Regions from separate parts of the Halopseudomonas phragmitis genome, predicted to be linked through region 2. Evidence: predicted binding sites of a transcription regulator. Region 2 holds the regulator's gene; each other region holds the start of a gene.
The links. Region 2 encodes sigma-54, which starts transcription at its own class of promoters, with help from an activator protein. Its sites were predicted from a motif close to ANTGGCATNNANNTTGCTNT; they were not measured.
Positions count from the first base shown of each region.

Region 1: a site for sigma-54 is predicted at 2,978-2,997, ahead of nirB (nitrite reductase large subunit NirB). Genes of this name have one in related genera too.
Region 3: a site for sigma-54 is predicted at 2,670-2,689, ahead of flgB (flagellar basal body rod protein FlgB). Genes of this name have one in related genera too.
Region 4: a site for sigma-54 is predicted at 1,487-1,506, ahead of BVH74_RS15925 (TorF family putative porin). Genes of this name have one in related genera too.

Region 1 covers NZ_CP020100.1:3,385,796-3,390,176, reverse strand. Annotated here, with positions in the region: gene nirD (nitrite reductase small subunit NirD) at 52-378, opposite strand; gene nirB (nitrite reductase large subunit NirB) at 375-2,831, opposite strand; gene BVH74_RS15665 (bifunctional protein-serine/threonine kinase/phosphatase) at 3,203-4,381, opposite strand, start outside.
Region 2 covers NZ_CP020100.1:237,111-241,491, reverse strand. Annotated here, with positions in the region: gene pmbA (metalloprotease PmbA) at 1-241, shown strand, start outside; gene BVH74_RS01080 (HPr family phosphocarrier protein) at 264-536, opposite strand; gene rapZ (RNase adapter RapZ) at 539-1,396, opposite strand; gene ptsN (PTS IIA-like nitrogen regulatory protein PtsN) at 1,399-1,854, opposite strand; gene hpf (ribosome hibernation-promoting factor, HPF/YfiA family) at 1,873-2,181, opposite strand; gene BVH74_RS01060 (RNA polymerase factor sigma-54) at 2,272-3,768, opposite strand; gene lptB (LPS export ABC transporter ATP-binding protein) at 3,900-4,381, opposite strand, start outside.
Region 3 covers NZ_CP020100.1:2,245,647-2,250,027, forward strand. Annotated here, with positions in the region: gene flgA (flagellar basal body P-ring formation chaperone FlgA) at 1-584, opposite strand, end outside; gene BVH74_RS10400 (chemotaxis protein CheV) at 702-1,643, shown strand; gene BVH74_RS10405 (CheR family methyltransferase) at 1,677-2,504, shown strand; gene flgB (flagellar basal body rod protein FlgB) at 2,741-3,145, shown strand; gene flgC (flagellar basal body rod protein FlgC) at 3,148-3,588, shown strand; gene flgD (flagellar hook assembly protein FlgD) at 3,606-4,283, shown strand; gene BVH74_RS10425 (flagellar hook protein FlgE) at 4,320-4,381, shown strand, end outside.
Region 4 covers NZ_CP020100.1:3,447,625-3,452,005, forward strand. Annotated here, with positions in the region: gene BVH74_RS15910 (EamA family transporter) at 1-420, opposite strand, end outside; gene BVH74_RS15915 (ORF6N domain-containing protein) at 504-791, opposite strand; gene BVH74_RS15920 (universal stress protein) at 830-1,258, opposite strand; gene BVH74_RS15925 (TorF family putative porin) at 1,566-2,291, shown strand; gene dcd (dCTP deaminase) at 2,400-2,966, opposite strand; gene apbC (iron-sulfur cluster carrier protein ApbC) at 3,032-4,123, opposite strand.

The sequences.
Region 1 (4,381 bases), 890 kb from region 2:
GCCGACCGGCAATGGCGCCAGCGTCGAAACTCGAATCAATCAGTGCCAACGTCATGCCGACGCCAACGCCTTTTCCAAAACCACCTGCACCCGACCACCCTCAACCCGGGTCGGATAGCGATGGGTGCAGCCCACATCCGGCGCTACCGCCTCGCCACTCTCCAACTGGATCTGCCAGTTGTGCAGCGGACAGGCCACCTGCTTACCGTAGATAATCCCCTGCGACAGCGGCCCACCCTTATGCGGGCAACGGTCATCCAGCGCAAACACCTCATCCTCGCTGGTGCGAAACAACGCAATATCACCCTTGGGACCATCGATCACCCGCGAACCCAAACGCGGAATCTCTTCCAAAGCACAGATATCCAGCCAGTTCATGCGTTCACTCCTTCCAACTGCTGTACCGCAATGCGGCGGAATTCCTGTTTCAAGTCTTCCTTCTCGATCCGCTCCTTCCACGGATCCTGCTCGAACGACAACGAGAACAGCAGCCGCTCATGCAGCGCCTTGCGCCGTTCAGCATCCTCCAGTACCGCCTGCTTGATGTGCTCCATACCGACCCGCTGCATATAGTGCACCGTACGCTCCAGATAGAAGGCCTCCTCACGGTAGAGCTGCAGGAACGCCAGCGAGTATTCCATCACCTCATCCTCGGTCTTCACCTTCACAAAGAACTCACCGGCCTCGGTCTTGATCCCGCCGTTGCCGCCGATATACAGCTCCCAGCCGGAATCCACCCCGATGATCCCCACATCCTTGATGCCCGACTCGGCACAATTGCGCGGGCAACCCGAAACTGCCAGCTTCACCTTGTGCGGCGACCACATGTTGAACAGGGCGTGCTCCAGATCAATCCCCATCTGCGTCGAGTTCTGCGTACCGAAACGGCAGAACTCGCTGCCCACACAGGTCTTCACGGTACGAATCGACTTGCCGTAGGCATGCCCCGAGGGCATGTCCAGATCCTTCCAGACATTGGGCAGGTCCTCTTTCTTGATGCCCAGCAGATCGATCCGCTGACCACCGGTCACCTTGACCATCGGCACGTTGTACTTGTCCGCCACATCGGCAATCCGCCGCAGTTCCGAGGCATTGGTCACGCCGCCCCACATCCGCGGCACCACCGAATAGGTGCCATCCTTCTGGATGTTGGCATGGGCCCGCTCGTTGATGAAGCGCGACTGCGGATCATCCTTGGCCTCACCCGGCCAGGTCGAAATCAGGTAATAGTTCAGTGCCGGACGGCAGGTCGCACAGCCGTTCGGCGTGCGCCACTCCATGAAAGCCATCGCCTCCGGAATGCTGGTCAGGTGATGCTCGCGAATCGCCTTGCGCACCTGGCCGTGATTCAGGTCGGTACAGCCGCAGACCGGCTTCTCGCTCTTGGGCTTCACATCGGCTGCACCGCCCACGGTATTGATCACGATCTGTTCCACCAGGCCCACGCAGGAACCACAGGAACTGCCAGCCTTGGTGTGTTTCTTCACATCATCGACACTGAACAGCCCGTGTTCCTGAATCGCTTTGACGATGGTGCCCTTGCACACCCCGTTGCAGCCACATACCTCCATATCGTCAGGCATGTTGGCGGCTTTGTTCTGGCCCTGGTGGCCGGTGTCGCCGATAGCGTTCTCGCCGAACATCAGGTGGTCACGAATCTCGCGGATGTTGTGGCGCTCCTTGACCATCCGGAAATACCAGCCACCGTCGGCAGTGTCGCCGTACATGCAGGCGCCGACCAGAATGTCATCCTTGATCACCAGCTTCTTGTAGACCCCGCCAATCGGATCGGACAGGGTGATCTGCTCAGTGCTGTCATCGCCCATGAACTCGCCAGCGGAGAACAGGTCGATACCGGTGACCTTGAGTTTGGTCGAGGTGATCGAACCCTCGTAGCGGCCATAGCCGAGCATCGCCAGATGGTTGGCGCAGACCTTAGCCTGCTCGAACAGCGGGGCTACCAGGCCGTAGGCAATGCCGCGATGATTGGCGCACTCGCCGATAGCGTAGACGCGCGGGTCGTAGGTTTGCAGGGTGTCGCTGACCAAAATCCCGCGGTTGCAGGCCAGACCCGCGCTTTCCGCCAGTTCGGTGTTGGGCCGGATCCCGGCCGCCATCACCACCAGATCGGCTGGAATCACGCTGCCATCCTTGAACTTGACGCCGCAGACACGGCCGTCGCCATCGTCCAGCAGCTCGCTGGTGAACTGCGGCAGCAGGAATTTGAGGCCGCGATCTTCCAGCGACTTCTGCAGCAGTTCGCCAGCGGTGCGGTCGAGCTGGCGCTCCAGCAGCCAGTCACCGATATGCACCACGGTCACATCCATGCCGCGCAGTTTCAGACCATTGGCCGCTTCCAGACCAAGCAGGCCGCCACCAATTACCACCGCATGCTTGTGGGTCTTGGCGGTTTCCATCATGGTTTCGGTATCGGCGATATCGCGGTAGCCGATCACACCGTCCAGATCGTTGCCTGGAATCGGCAGAATGAACGGGTTGGAGCCGGTGGCCAGCAGCAGACGGTCGTATTCAGCTTCGGTGCCGTCGTCGGCGATCACCTTGCGGTTGCGCCGATCAATCTTCACCACCTTGCGGCCGGTGTGCAGGGTAATGCCGTTTTCCTCGTACCAGGACAGCGGGTTGAGGATGATTTCCTCGAAGGTCTGTTCCCCGGCCAGGACCGGTGACAGCAGGATCCGGTTGTAGTTGGGGTGCGGCTCGGCGCCGAACACGGTGATCTCGTAGAGGTCGGGCGTCAGTTTCAGCAGTTCTTCCAGGGTTCGTACCCCGGCCATGCCGTTACCAACCATCACCAGCTTGAGCTTTTGCATCCTGTTGTGCTCCGTTGTAATGAGCGTAAAACAAAAAAGGCGCCCCACCGCTCGCGCGGTAGGACGCCTTTGTCCAGGTCCTGATCGGTCAGGAAACGACCTGTCGCCGTTGACAGGACCGTTGTATGTGAATTGCTGGTAATAGCAATGCACACAGTGTGCCAATTTATATTTTTATTGTTTTTCAATGGCTTGAGCCACTTGCCGGGCTCTTCTTGTGCACCTTATTGTGGCGTTTTGCACTGCAATGGTGCGTTTGTTGGGCTTGTGGCCCGGTTGGGTGAAAAAGGTTCCTGGGGATGTCGTACCTCGACCCAACATGGGGGGGTACCAGGCATGCCGTCGAGTGAGGGACGACACCCCCAGGGAACTCAGCGAAGCAATAGCATCAACAGCACCAGATTGAGTGCGAGTGAGGTCAGGGCCACGGCGCGCCAAACCACCAGCGGCTCGCGTTCGATCAAAGGGCGGCTGGGCTGGGGCAGGCGCTCGGCCTGTTCCAGAGCCAATAACCACTCTTCGGCGGTTTCGTAGCGTTTATCAGGATCGGGTTCCAGAGCCTTGAGCAGGCATTCGTCGACCCAGCCCGGCAAATCATGGCGATAGCGACTGGGTGGGGCGGGGCGGCCAAAGCGGGGGCGCTGGAAGGCCTCGATCTCGCCGTAGGGGTAATGCCCGGTCAGCAAGTAATAGAGACTGACGCCGGTCGCATACAGGTCCTGTTGCGGGCTGGGTTCGGCCCCGGCAAAGGCTTCCGGAGCAATGAAACTGGGAGTGCCAGGCGGGTTGCCGGTCTGCCACTGGGACAAGCCGGGGCAGAAAGCAAGGCCGAAATCGAGCAGGCGCAGCACGCCGTCATCGCCCAGATGCAAATTGTCCGGCTTGATGTCGCGGTGCAGCAGGTTGCGTCGGTGCAGCAGGCCGACGGCCTTGATCAGTTGCGGTGCCAGTTGCTGGAACAGTGCCAGACTCCAGAGTCCGTGCTCGCGCTTGTGCTGCTCCAGGGTCTGTCCGGCGTACTCGCGCATCACGTAGTAATGGTGCTGACGTTCGGGCAGCGGATGCAGCTCAGGGACCGATTGCCCGGCCACCCGACGCAGGAACCATTCCTCCTGCAGCAGTTCGCGGCAGGCCTGTGGTTCATCCTGACGCTGAGGGGGCAGGGTCTTAAGCAGCCAGGGCTGACCGAGGCCATCCTTGACCCGGTACAGCAGGGACTGGCGGGTTTCGCCCAGTTCCCGCTGGACATGCCAGCCCTCGAACTGCTGGTCGGGTTTCAGGCGCGGCGGCAGGGCGCGCTCGTCAGCCGGTTGCAGGGCGTCGTCGAGGCTGCTGTCAGGCAGTGTGTCGATACCGACCAGCAGTGCGCTGGCATTGTCCTGCCCGCCATTGGCCAGGGCCAGATCGATCAGCCGCTGACAGCGGCCGGGGGCGTCGTTGGCAGCCAGGGTGTCATGGATTGCCTGGTCGTTGAGATAGGCCCATACCCCATCGCTGACCAGCAACAGCTGATCGCCTTCGTCGAGTTCGCCATCCAGGTAATCGATCAG
Region 2 (4,381 bases):
GCTGGTGACGGAATTGATGGGGCAGGGTGTCAACGGGGTGACCGGTGACTACTCACGGGGTGCTGGTGGGTTCTGGGTCGAAAATGGCCAGATCGTGCATCCGGTCAAGGAGGTCACCATTGCCGGTAATCTGCGCGATATGTTCCGTCAATTGCGCTGTGTTGGCAGCGATGTGGAGCGGCGCGGCAACTATCTGACCGGGAGCTGGTTGGTGGATGGGATGACGGTGGGCGGCGCGTAGGCCCCGGCTTCAGTGCCTGAATCTATTCACCCTCGCCAAAATAATCATTGATCAGGGCCAGCAGTTCTTCCATAGCCTGCTCGGCCTGTTCTCCTTCGCAGGTGATGCTGACTTCGCTGCCTTTGCTGGCGGCGAGCATCATCACTTGCATGATGCTTTTGCCATCGACCTGGCTTTGTTCATTCTGACCGATTTTTACCTGGCAGCCGTAGCGGCTGGCGACGCCGACGAATTTGGCGGCTGCGCGGGCGTGCAGGCCGAGTTTGTTGATGATTTGAACGCGGGTAGTCGGCATGGTCAGGGCAGGTCGCGATGACGGAGGATAAGGTTGTTGGTGCTGGTGTCGCCCAGTTCCCGGGCCAGACGTTCGGCCAGGTAGACCGAGCGGTGGTGGCCGCCGGTGCAGCCGATAGCGATGGTCATGTAGCTGCGCTCGCCGGCGGCATAGCGCGGCAGCCATTTTTGCAGGAACTGGAAGATGTCCTGGTACATTTCCTGAACATCCGGCTGGGCCTCAAGGAACTCGCAGACCGGCTGGTCCTTGCCCGAATAGGGCCGCAGGTCAGGATTCCAGTACGGGTTGGGCAGGCAGCGCACGTCAAAAACCAGGTCGGCATCGACCGGCACGCCGCGTTTGAAACCAAATGACTGAATCAGAATCGAGGGCTGCTTGGCATCGCTGCCGAGCAGCCGCTGCTTGAGCTGTTCGCGCAGCTGATAGAGGGTCAGGTGGCTGGTGTCGATCTTGAGATCGGCCAGGTCGATGATCGGCTCAAGCAGGCGCAGTTCTTCGGCGATGGCCTCGGCCAGCGAGTGGCTGCTGTCGGTCAGAGGGTGTTTGCGCCGGGTCTCGGAGAAGCGCTTGATCAGCACTTCGTCGGTGGCGGCAAGGAACAGAATATCGCAGCGAATGCCGGCGTCACGGACCTGCTTGAGCAACTCGGGGAAGCGCCGCAGGTCGCTGGGCAGGTTGCGCGCATCGATGCTGATTGCCACCTTGGGCAGGTTCAGCTCGGTGTTGTTGGCTTCCTTGGCCAGCTCTGGCAGCAGGCCGGCTGGCAAGTTGTCGATGCAGTAGTAGCCGTTGTCTTCCAGCAGGTGTAGGGCGGTACTCTTGCCTGAGCCGGAACGGCCACTGACCACAACCAGACGCATGTTTAGCTCCCGTCGCTGCCGACCATTGTCTGGTACAGGCTGCTGGCGTCCGGAGCCTTGCGCAGTGCTTCGCGCAGCTCGGCCTGGTCAAGCTTTTCGGCCAGCATCTTGAGAATCTGCAGGTGTTGCTCGGTGGCTTCCTGGGGGACCAGCAATACGAAAATCAGGTCTACCGGTTCGCCGTCCAGAGCGTCGTAATCGATCTTGCTTTCCAGTTGCAGCAAGGCGCCAACGGCCTGTTCGCAGCCGGTGAGCCGACAGTGGGGAATGGCGATGCCGTGGCCGAAGCCGGTCGAACCCAGCTTTTCCCGGGCAATCAGGTTTTCGTAGATAGTGTCGGCGTCGAGGTCGGTGTGCTGGGCAATCAGCTTGCCGATCAGCTCCAGCACACGTTTCTTCGAGCCCCCTTGCACACCGGAGAAGGTGCGCTCGGGGGTCAGTATGTGGGTTATTTGCATGACTCTGTTGGGCCGGGATTAACGGTCGTTGGCGCCTTGTTGGCGATCCAGGTGTTTTTCCTTGTGCTTGATCAGCTGCCGGTCGAGCTTGTCGGTAAGCAAATCAATCGCTGCATACATATCCGTGTGCTCGGCGTTGGCGACCACTTCGCCCCCGGCGATGTGCAGGGTGGCTTCGACCTTCTGGCGCAGCTTCTCGACTTCCAGGGTCACCTGAACATTGGTGATCCTGTCGAAGTGCCGCTCAAGGCGGGCCATTTTTTCGTTGATGTAGTCGCGCAGGGATTCGGTGACGTCGAGTTGATGACCGCTAATGTTTAGTTGCATACGGCTTCTCCTGGTTGGCTGTTGTTACCGGGTACCGGTGTGGTACCCATGTTGCCACTTGTTACTACCGAATTCATTGATCTGTATGGGTTAAACCAAACGCTTTCGTTCGCTCGACGGGGCGATGTTCAATGACTCGCGATACTTTGCGATGGTCCGTCGGGCTACGTGGATCCCCTGTTCTTCAAGTAAACCAGCGATCTTGCTGTCGCTCAATGGTTTCTTCGGGTTTTCCGCTGCAACCAGCTTTTTGATCAGTGCCCGGATAGCGGTGGAGGAGAACTCGCCGCCCTCGCTGGTACTGACGTGGCTGGAGAAAAAGTACTTCAGCTCGAAGATTCCGCGCGGGGTATGCATGTATTTCTGGGTGGTGACCCGCGAGATGGTCGATTCATGCATGCCTACCGCTTCGGCGATGTCGTGCAGGACCAGAGGCTTCATGGCTTCTTCGCCGTGCTCGAGGAACCCGCGCTGATGCTCGACGATCTGGCTGGCAACTTTCATCAGGGTTTCGTTGCGGCTCTGCAGGCTCTTGATGAACCAGCGGGCTTCCTGCAGGTGGTTGCGCAGGTAGGTGTTGTCTTCGCTGCTGTCGGCTCGGCGTACCATCGAGGCGTAGTGGCCGTTGACCCGGACCTTGGGCACGGCATCCTGGTTCAGTTCGACGATCCAGCGCTGGTTGTCGCGCCGCACGATCACGTCGGGGATCACGTATTCCGGCTCGCCAGAGGCGATTTCCGCGCCTGGGCGCGGGTTCAGGGTCTGGATCAGGGCGATGACCACCCGCAACTGGTCTTCCTTGAGCCGGGTGCGGCGCATCAACTGGGCAAAGTCGCGGTTGCCGAGCAGTTCCAGGTGATCCTTGACCACCTTCATCGCCTGTTCGAGCAGTGGGGTGTCGCTTGGCAACTGGCGCAGTTGCAGCAGCAGGCATTCGCTCAGGTCGCGGGCGGCAATGCCGACCGGTTCGAATTGCTGAATGCGGTGCAGGACCATTTCGACCTCGTCCAGTTCGATCTCCAGTTCCGGATCGAAGGAGGCCAGAATCTCTTCAAGGGTTTCTTCAAGATAGCCGTCGGCGTTGATCGCATCGATCAGGGCCGTGGCGATCATGCGGTCGGTATCGGACATCGGCAGCAGGTTGAGCTGCCATTCCAGGTGGCTCTGCAGGGTTTCGCCGGTGCCGGTGCGCGAGGTGTAGTCCCAGTCTTCGTCATCGTTGCTGGGCAGTGAGCTGGCCGAAGTCTGGTAGACATCTTCCCATTGGGTATCGACCGGCAGCTCGTTGGGGATCTGTTCGTTCCAGTTGCCTTCGTCGTCGCTGTGCGGGCTGATGGAGTCAAGCTCGACTGGCTCGGGCAGAGTGACTGCTGGTGCGTCGTCGCTGTCGAGGCCGTTTTCCTGGCTGGCGCTGGGATAGTCGTCATCGCCATCGTCGGCCATTTCCAGCAGCGGATTGGCCTCCATGGCCTCTTGAACCTCTTGTTGAAGATCGAGGCTGGATAGCTGGAGTAGTCGAATGGCCTGCTGCAGCTGAGGGGTCATGGTCAGCTGCTGCCCCATCTTGAGGACGAGCGTGGGTTTCATTGTTTGGCGAAATACCTTATGCGCTGAGTCTAACCATTCCGAGGCCAGGCCCACCCTCCCTGTCGGCCTGTGCGGCGGGTGTTAACCAATAAACCGTACAGGCCTCTAGCATGCCTGAAATGTGTGCGCTTTTACAGGCGGAAGGTGTGCCCAAGATAGACATCTTTGACCAACTGGTTGGACAGCACAGCTTCAGCGTCACCTTCAGCGATGATATGGCCGTCGTTGACAATATAGGCCTTGTCGCAGATGTCGAGAGTTTCGCGCACATTGTGGTCGGTGATCAGCACGCCGATCCCCTTGTCACGCAAATGCTGGATGATCTGTTTGATGTCGTTGACCGAAATCGGATCGACCCCGGCGAAAGGTTCGTCAAGCAGTACGAACTTGGGTTCGCTGGCCAGGGCCCGGGCGATTTCGGCGCGGCGGCGCTCGCCGCCGGACAGGCTCATGCCCTTGGTGTCGGCCAGGTGGTGAATGTGGAACTCGCGCAGCAGGGCGTCGAGTTTGCCCAGCCGGCCCTTGCGGTTCAGGTCTTTGCGGGTTTCCAGAATCGCCATGATGTTGTCGGCTACCGACAGCTTGCGGAAGATCGAGGCTTCCTGGGGCAGAT
Region 3 (4,381 bases), 2.0 Mb from region 2:
ACAGCTATCTGGGCGTTGGCGGCGCTGATCACTACCTTGTCGCCACGCCGGACCACTTCATCGAGTTCAAGCTGGCTGGCACTGATGGCGCTATCGGCGCTGATCGGGCGGCGTACCCGCATGCCGACCACCTGGCTCGGGTCGGTCAGGTAGGTGTCTCCCAACTGGCCGATGTCCCGTTCCAGCAAGGCGATATCCTGGTTGCCGATCACGTTATGGCGCCCCAGCGGTCGGACAGCCACTACTACGTTCTGATACAGGCTGACCTGGGCAGGAACAAATAGTCGCCAGCGATTTTCACCTTCGCAACTGACGCGCACCGTGACCCGACCGACCGGCACTGCCGGACTTTCCAGGCTGACGCTGAGGTCTTGGTCGGCACACTGCGGCAGACGCAGGCGCGGGTCCAGTCGGCTGACCTGGATTTGATAGCGGGCCTCGCGGGCACTGCGGGCCAGGTGCATTTCTATTTCATCCTCAAGAAATGCAGTAGTCGCGCCGATAAGCTGATCAATCAGCGGATTGGCCGAGCTGGCGGCGGAAAAAAATACCGTCAAAGCCATGCACTGTTTGAGAAAACGCATACAATACACCTGGATGGCAAAGGTTGCTGCCCGTCAAGTTGTTGGCATTGCGTTGAATCCAGCAAGAAGCGTGCCGTTCTGCTTACCGTGACCCATAATGTCTATAAGGAGTTGCTCATGGCTGGCGTGATGGATTCGGTCAATCAGCGTACTCAGTTGGTTGGCCAGAATCGCCTGGAGCTCTTGCTGTTCCGGTTGGCGGGCAACCAGCTTTACGGCATCAATGTGTTCAAGGTCAAAGAGGTGCTGCAATGCCCCAAGCTGACCTTGATGCCCAAACTCAACCCGGTGGTTCGTGGTGTTGCGCATATCCGTGGCGGTACGCTACCGATTCTCGACCTGAACAAGGCAACTGGCGGTCCAGGGCTGAGCAACCTGGACAATACCTTTGTGATCATTACCGAATACAACACCAAGGTTCAGGGTTTTCTGGTGCGCTCGGTCGAGCGGATTGTCAACATGAACTGGTCAGAGATTCATCCGCCGCCACGCGGGACAGGACGTGAGCACTACCTGACGGCGGTGACTCGGGTTGATGACCAGATGGTCGAGATCATCGACGTCGAGAAGGTGCTGGCAGAGGTCGTGCCGGTCAACGAGCACTTGTCTCAGGGCCTGGTTGACGAGCAGACACAGGCCGAAGCGGTGTCGCGCAAGGTCCTGATCGTTGATGATTCGTCAGTAGCGCGCAAGCAAGTCAAGCGTTGCCTGGAAGAGGTCGGGGTTGAGGTGGTTGCGCTCAACGACGGCAGGCAGGCTCTGGACTGGCTCAAGGCGTTGGCCGATAGTGGCGAGGATGTTTCCAGCCATCTGTTGATGATGGTTTCGGATATCGAAATGCCGGAAATGGACGGTTATACCCTGACTGCCGAGATTCGCAATGATTCTCGTCTCAATGGCTTGCATGTGATGCTGCATACTTCCTTGTCAGGGGTGTTCAATCAGGCCATGGTGAAGAAGGTTGGCGCGGATGATTTCCTGGCTAAATTCAAGCCGGATGAACTGGCTGGCCGGGTGGTCGCCAGGCTGCATGCCCTGAGGGGAGAGGCGGGTGCCTGAGAGTGGATTTGAATTGATTATGGGGCAAGCTGCGTGACGTCATCCAGTCAGGATTTTCAGGTGTTCCGGGAGTTTCTGGAAAAGGCCTGCGGCATTGTGTTGGGGGACAACAAGCAGTACCTGGTGGCCAGCCGGCTCAATCGGTTGATGGATCAGGAAGGCATCAAGAGTCTCGGTGAATTGGTCAAGCGGATTCAGTTCCAGCCGCGTGGCGGCTTGCGTGAGGCGGTCATTGATGCCATGACCACCAATGAAACCTTGTGGTTTCGCGATGTCTATCCCTTCGATGTGCTCAAAAACCGATTGATTCCTGAGTTCATTCGGGATAATCCCGGTCAGCGCCTGCGGATCTGGTCGGCGGCCTGTTCTTCGGGGCAGGAGCCGTATTCGCTGAGCATGGCGATCGATGAGTTCGAGCGCGCCAATCTGGGCCAGTTGCGCGGTGGTGCCCAGATCGTCGCGACCGATCTGTCGGGCGGTATTCTCAATGCGGCAAAGGGTGCCGAATACGACAGTCTGTCGGTTGCCCGGGGGTTGTCCCAGGATCGCCTCAATCGTTTTTTCGATCCTGTCGGGCCGGGGCGCTGGGTGGTCAAGCCGGCTATTCGCAATCGGGTCGAGTTTCGGGCGATGAACTTGCTCGACAGTTACGCCATGCTCGGCAAGTTCGATATCGTCTTCTGCCGCAATGTTCTGATCTACTTTTCGGCGGAAGTGAAGAAAGACATCCTGCGACGCATGCATGCCACGCTCAAACCGGGCGGGTACCTGATGCTGGGGGCTTCCGAAGCTCTCAACGGTTTGCCTGAGCTGTACCAGATGGTGCAGTGCAGTCCGGGGATTGTTTACAAGGTCAAGTAGGGTTCTCTGATTCTGCTGATTCTGATTGCCGCCCGCCCTGGGCGGCAATTTGCCTTTTGCCTTTTGCCGCTTTTTGCCATTGCCAGCTTTGCCGCTTGCCGGTCAAGTCTTGCCGCACGGCGTTCTTTATATCTTCTATCCCATTGAAAATAAAGGGATTGGCGTTTTGGCACGGGCTTTGCTTTTGAACTCCTGAAAGTTATCGGTCGGCTAGCAGCCGGAGTGGGAGTGTCACTATGAGCCTGAATTTTGAGCGTGCCCTGGGGCTGCATGAGCAAGCGCTGAAGTTTCGCGCCGAGCGTTCAGCAGTGTTGGCCAACAATATTGCCAACGCCGAAACCCCGAACTATAAGGCCCGCGATCTGGAATTCGCCAGTGTGCTGGAGGCTCAGCAACAGGGGGGTGCCCAACGCTTTCAGGCTAACCAGACACATGCTCGGCATATTGCCGCTGAAAGCCTGATTGATCAGGCGGCGGGGCTGCGTTACCGCGTGCCGCTGCAGCCAGCCGTCGATGGCAATACTGTGGATACCCAGGTCGAGCAGGCCAAGTTTGCCGAGAATGCCATTCAGTTTCAGGCCAGCTTTACCTTCCTCGACAGCAAGTTCAAAGGGCTGATGACCGCCCTGCGTGGAGAATAACCATGTCCCTGACCCAGATTTTCAATATTGCCGGTTCCGGCATGAGCGCTCAGTCGCTGCGGCTCAATACTGTCGCCAGCAACATAGCCAACGCTGAAACCGTATCCAGCAGTATCGATCAGACCTATCGGGCCCGGCATCCGGTGTTCGCCACCGTATTCAGCAGCCAGCAAAACCTCGGGCCGTCGTTGTTCGCGCCTGAAAGTGAGCCGGGGCAGGGTGTGCAGGTGCTGGGCATCGTCGAATCGGATGCCGAGTTGCAGGCTCGCTACGAGCCAGATCACCCAATGGCCAACGAGGACGGGTATGTGTACTACCCGAATGTCAATGTGGTCGAGGAAATGGCCAACATGATGGCTTCATCAAGGGCCTACCAGACCAACGTGGAAATCATGAATACCACCAAGACCATGCTGCAGCGCGTGCTGACGCTTGGGCAGTGATAAGGAAGCCTTGAATCATGTACACCAATAATGTCGGTGCCGGCGCCCTGGACAACTACCAGATCGACAATGAGCGCTTCAACAAGGGGGGCGAGCTGGGTAAGGACGAGTTCCTGAAACTGCTGGTGGTTCAGCTCAATAATCAGGACCCGCTGTCGCCGCAGGAAAACGGTGAGTTCATCGCCCAGTTGGCACAGTTCAGTACAGTGGAAGGTATCGGCAATCTGAACGACAGCATGGAAGCGATCATGAGCGGTTTCCAGTCGTCCCAGGCGCTGCAGGCATCCTCTCTGGTCGGGCGCACGGTGATCGTGCCGACCGACAAGGCAATTGTCGATACCGCTGAAGGGATCAAGGGCGACGTGGTTTTGCCGCAGTCCAGCAGCAACGTATTTGTGGGCATCTATGACGAGGCTGGCACTATGGTGCAGCGGATCAACCTGGGCAGTCAGCAGTCTGGTTTGGTGGCGTTCGAGTGGGACGGCACCGATAGTGGCGGCAATATTTTGCCGCCCGGCAAATATAGCTTCAAGGCTGAAGCTGGCATCGAGGGTGAAAACCAGCAACTGATTACTCTGCTGCCGGCCAATGTCGACAGCGTATCGCTACCGGGCACGCCGGGTGGCGACCTGATTCTCAATGTGGCGGGCCTTGGCAGTATCGGCCTGTCGCAAGTTCAGATCATTGGCAAGTAACGTCGTCTGTGACGCATTGATACAAGGAACCAGATCATGTCCTTCAATATCGGTTTGAGTGGTATCCGGGCGGCGTCGGCCGACCTGAATGTTACCGG
Region 4 (4,381 bases), 820 kb from region 2:
CGTGGTCATACCGCTGTTGATCTGCAAACCGATCATTAGCAGACCTGCGGCCGCAATCAACAGCCCAATGAGATTAAAGCCACGCAACCGCTCACCCAGTAGCAGTACGGCAAAGAACAAGGTAAACAGAGCCTGGGACTGGAGTACCACTGAGGCCAGGCCGGCCGGCATGCCGACGTGCATGGCTGAAAACAGGAACGCGAACTGGCCCAGTGAAATGGTCAGACCGTAGGCCAGCAACCAGCGCAGCGGCACCGCCGGTGGCTTGATGAACAGTATCGCGGGAAAGGCCACCAGCATGAATCGCAGGGCGCCGAGCAACATGGGCGGCATGTCCTGCAAACCAGCCTTGATCACCACGAAGTTCATGCCCCAGACCAGAATGACAAGCAGCGCCAGCAGAAAATCCTTGGCGGTCATGAGCAGTACTCCCAGGCAGTTAAAGCAGTATTAGGCCCGGAACAGCACAATTGCTGAAGATACAGCGACCGCTCAATCGGCCATCACAGTTGACTCCCACCCAGTTCGCGCAGGCGGGCATAACCATCACGGGTCAGCAGCACCAGATGAACCGTGCTGGCATAAATCTGACCGGACAGCTTGAGCTGATCGATCAACGCCTGATGCTCGGTAGCCGGCAAGTAGAAATAGTCACGACCTTCGAGCAACTGCGACTGGCAGTGCTTGAACAGTTTGAAGCAGGAGCCCTTGGGCAGCGCATTGAGCTGATCGAGCTGGCGGAAGCTGAGGGTATCAACCCCGGCATGGGGGATCGGTTGAACGGATGACATAACGGCTCCTTGGCGGAGCCGTTATTGTCGCGCAGTGACTATTTGACCAGCAACACCGGCACCGGCACTTCATGCACCACCCGGGTAGCGACCGAGCCCATGAACAGGTTGCCCAGATTGCTCATACCGCGAGTACCCATGATCACGGTGTCACAGCCCAGGCTCTTGACCGCATGTGCCAGTTCACCAATGACCTCACCCACCACCGCATGCTCTTCATGGCGAACACCGGCCTCGCGCAGCATGGCACCAGCCTCGACAATCACTTCACGGGCATGATCCAGCGCGCCCCCGTGCAACTGTTCCAGCATATTGGCCGACACATAGTTGCCATACAGTTTGGGCTCACTCTGCACATTGATCACGTGCACCAGAATGTTCGGATACTCGGCAGCTACACCCACCAGATACTCAATGGCTCGTTTGGCCGGGGCCGAGCCGTCAAAGGGTAGCAGTACGTTGCGCATGGTGACTCCTTGGATTGTTGTTGCCTTGTTTATCACTATAGTCATTGTCGCAAACCGGTGACCGCCCTCGTTGACCTGGATCAACCGGATAACCGACTCCCCTGCATGCACCACCGCCCCGAACTGGCGCACCACCACAGTGCAATCGTTCCGAAAAAAGCTGACCGAAACTATACTCACAACACCACAAAACACACATAAGCACATGAAATAAAACAAGAAATAAAAACTGGCAAGCTACGTGCTATGTAACCCGTGCCAACACATTCAAAACTTTTTGAATCACACGACATGGGGTACTACCAATATGATGAAAAAACTTGCAGTTGCCGTCGCCACCGCCAGCACCCTCGGCTTTGCCACTCTGGCCCATGCAGAAGAGTTCGATACCCCGATCGGTAAAATCGACGCCAGCATGACCGCCACCCTGGCAACCGATTACATCTGGCGCGGCCAGTCGCAGACTGCTGGTGCCGGCGCGGTTCAGGGCAGCCTGGATTTCGCCCACGAGTCCGGCCTGTATATCGGCGCCTGGGCTTCCAACGTCGACGCCGACGCCTTTGATGCCAGCGTGGAAATCGATTACTACTTTGGCTGGGCCGGCAACATCACAGATGAAATCGAGCTGGACCTGGGCTGGGCGACTTACACCTACCCGAAAGCCGGTGGTGATGCCAGTGTCGACGAAGTTCTGGCCAGTATCGGTCTGTACGGCTTCACCTTGGGCGCCAAATACGCCTACGACCCGGAAAGTGCGCTGTACACCTACATTGGTTACGGCTTCGAACTGCCCTACGAATTCGGCCTTGACCTGCACTACGGTCGCACTGACACCAAGGATCCGCTGAGTTCGGTACAGAGCAAAGAGAAGTACGATGACTGGGCTGTCACCGTCAGCAAGGACTTCGTAGGTATCGACTGGGCACTGATGTACTCAGACACCAACATCAAGGGCGGCACCTGCAGCGAATGGTATGGCAAAAGCCGTTATTGCAGCGGCAACTGGACTTTCTCAGCCACCAAGAGCTTCTAAAACCATTCAGGCGCCTTCGGGCGCCTGAATTGTATTTGCTCCTTGCAGCAACTACGCCGGTCTCAAGGTTGTGCCACGGCAACCTTGATCACCGGCGTCTTTTTTACCTTACGCCTTGGGCAGGGTTACACCGCGCTGGCCCTGGTACTTGCCGCCGCGGTCTTTGTATGAGACTTCGCAGGACTCATCAGACTCGAAGAACAGCATCTGAGCCACGCCTTCATTGGCGTAGATTTTGGCCGGCAAGGTAGTAGTGTTGGAAAACTCCAGGGTCACATGCCCTTCCCACTCTGGCTCAAGCGGAGTGACATTAACGATAATGCCGCAGCGGGCATAGGTGCTCTTGCCCAGACAGATGGTCAGCACATTGCGCGGAATACGGAAGTATTCGACGGTACGGGCCAGGGCGAACGAGTTCGGCGGAATGATGCATACATCGCCCTTCACATCCACAAAGCTCTTTTCGTCGAAATGCTTGGGATCCACCGTAGCCGAATGAATGTTGGTGAACACCTTGAACTCATCGGCACAACGCACATCGTAACCGTAACTGGACACCCCATAAGAAATCATCCGATTGCCCTCGGCGCCGCGTACCTGACGCTCGACGAACGGCTCAATCATGCCGTGCTCCTGGGACATGCGACGAATCCAGCGGTCTGACTTGATGCTCATGGTGTGCCCTGCATAAGGATTGGGTGAAAAATGATCGGGCATTCTAGCCGGTTATGACTAAGCTGTCAGTCATCGCTGATGCTGATACTGGGCATGGCCGGTGCCTGAGCCCGCTCGGCAATCCGTGCGCCCACATGCCGGGCCATATCCTGGTAAATCATGCTGATCTGGCATTCGGGCTCAGCCACCACGGTCGGGGTTCCGCCATCGGCCTGCTCGCGAATCATCATCGACAGCGGCATAGAAGCCAGCAGATCAACACCGTATTGCTCGGCCAGGCGCTCGCCACCACCCTCGCCGAACAGATGCTCGGCATGACCGCAATTGGAGCAGATGTGAATGGCCATGTTCTCGACCACCCCCAGCACCGGAATATTGACCTTGTTGAACATCTCGATCCCTTTCTTGGCATCGAGCAGTGCCAGGTCCTGCGGTGTGGTCACGATCACCGCGCCGGTTACCGGCACCTTCTGGGCTAGCGTCAGCTGGATATCCCCGGTCCCCGGCGGCATGTCCACCACCAGGTAGTCGAGATCATCCCAGGCAGTCTGAGTCAGCAACTGCATCAGCGCCCCGGAAACCATCGGCCCACGCCAGACTACCGGGGTATTGTCATCAACCAGAAAAGCCATGGACATGACCTGCACGCCATGGGCAGTCGGCGGAATAAACAGCTTCTGATCCTTGACCTGAGGCCGGGTACCTTCGGGCAACCCCAGCATCAAGCCCATGCTAGGGCCATAGATATCGGCGTCCAGCACCCCGACCCGGGCACCTTCACGGGCCAGCGCCAGCGCCAGATTGACCGCCGTGGTGGATTTGCCCACCCCGCCCTTGCCTGACGCGACGGCGATGATGTTTTTGACATTGCGCAGCGCCTCGATACTGCCCTGAGCAGGAGCGCTCGCCACTTCACAAGCTACGCTGATGGTCGCCGACTCGACACCCGCCACCGACTCGACCGCCACCTGCAACATTTGCTCGATACCGGCCCGAATACCGGCTGCCGCATAGCCCAGCACCAGCTCAGCCTCAACCTTGCCGCCCTCAATCCGCAGATCACGCAAACAGCCCGCGCTGATCAGATCGGTTTGCAGGTAAGGATCTTGATATTGGCCAAGAGCGCGCTCTACGGCACTACGGTCGACGGTATGCATGGGGGCTTCCAGCGAAGAAACAGGGGGTGGGTATGCTAACACAAGCTGGAAACACTGATTAAATCAGTTTCGGTGCTGGCCCAATTGTCACTGACCTGTTCTGGACACGCCGTGAGCCCCTCCGGGTCCGGCCAACCGATCACAGGTCGGTCGGCGTTCAGCTGCGCACCAAGCATGCTTGGTAAACGCTTGCCTCACCCATGGGGGCTTGACGATGCCCGTCCGGGGCATCGACAGTCCAGAACAGGTCAGCGACAA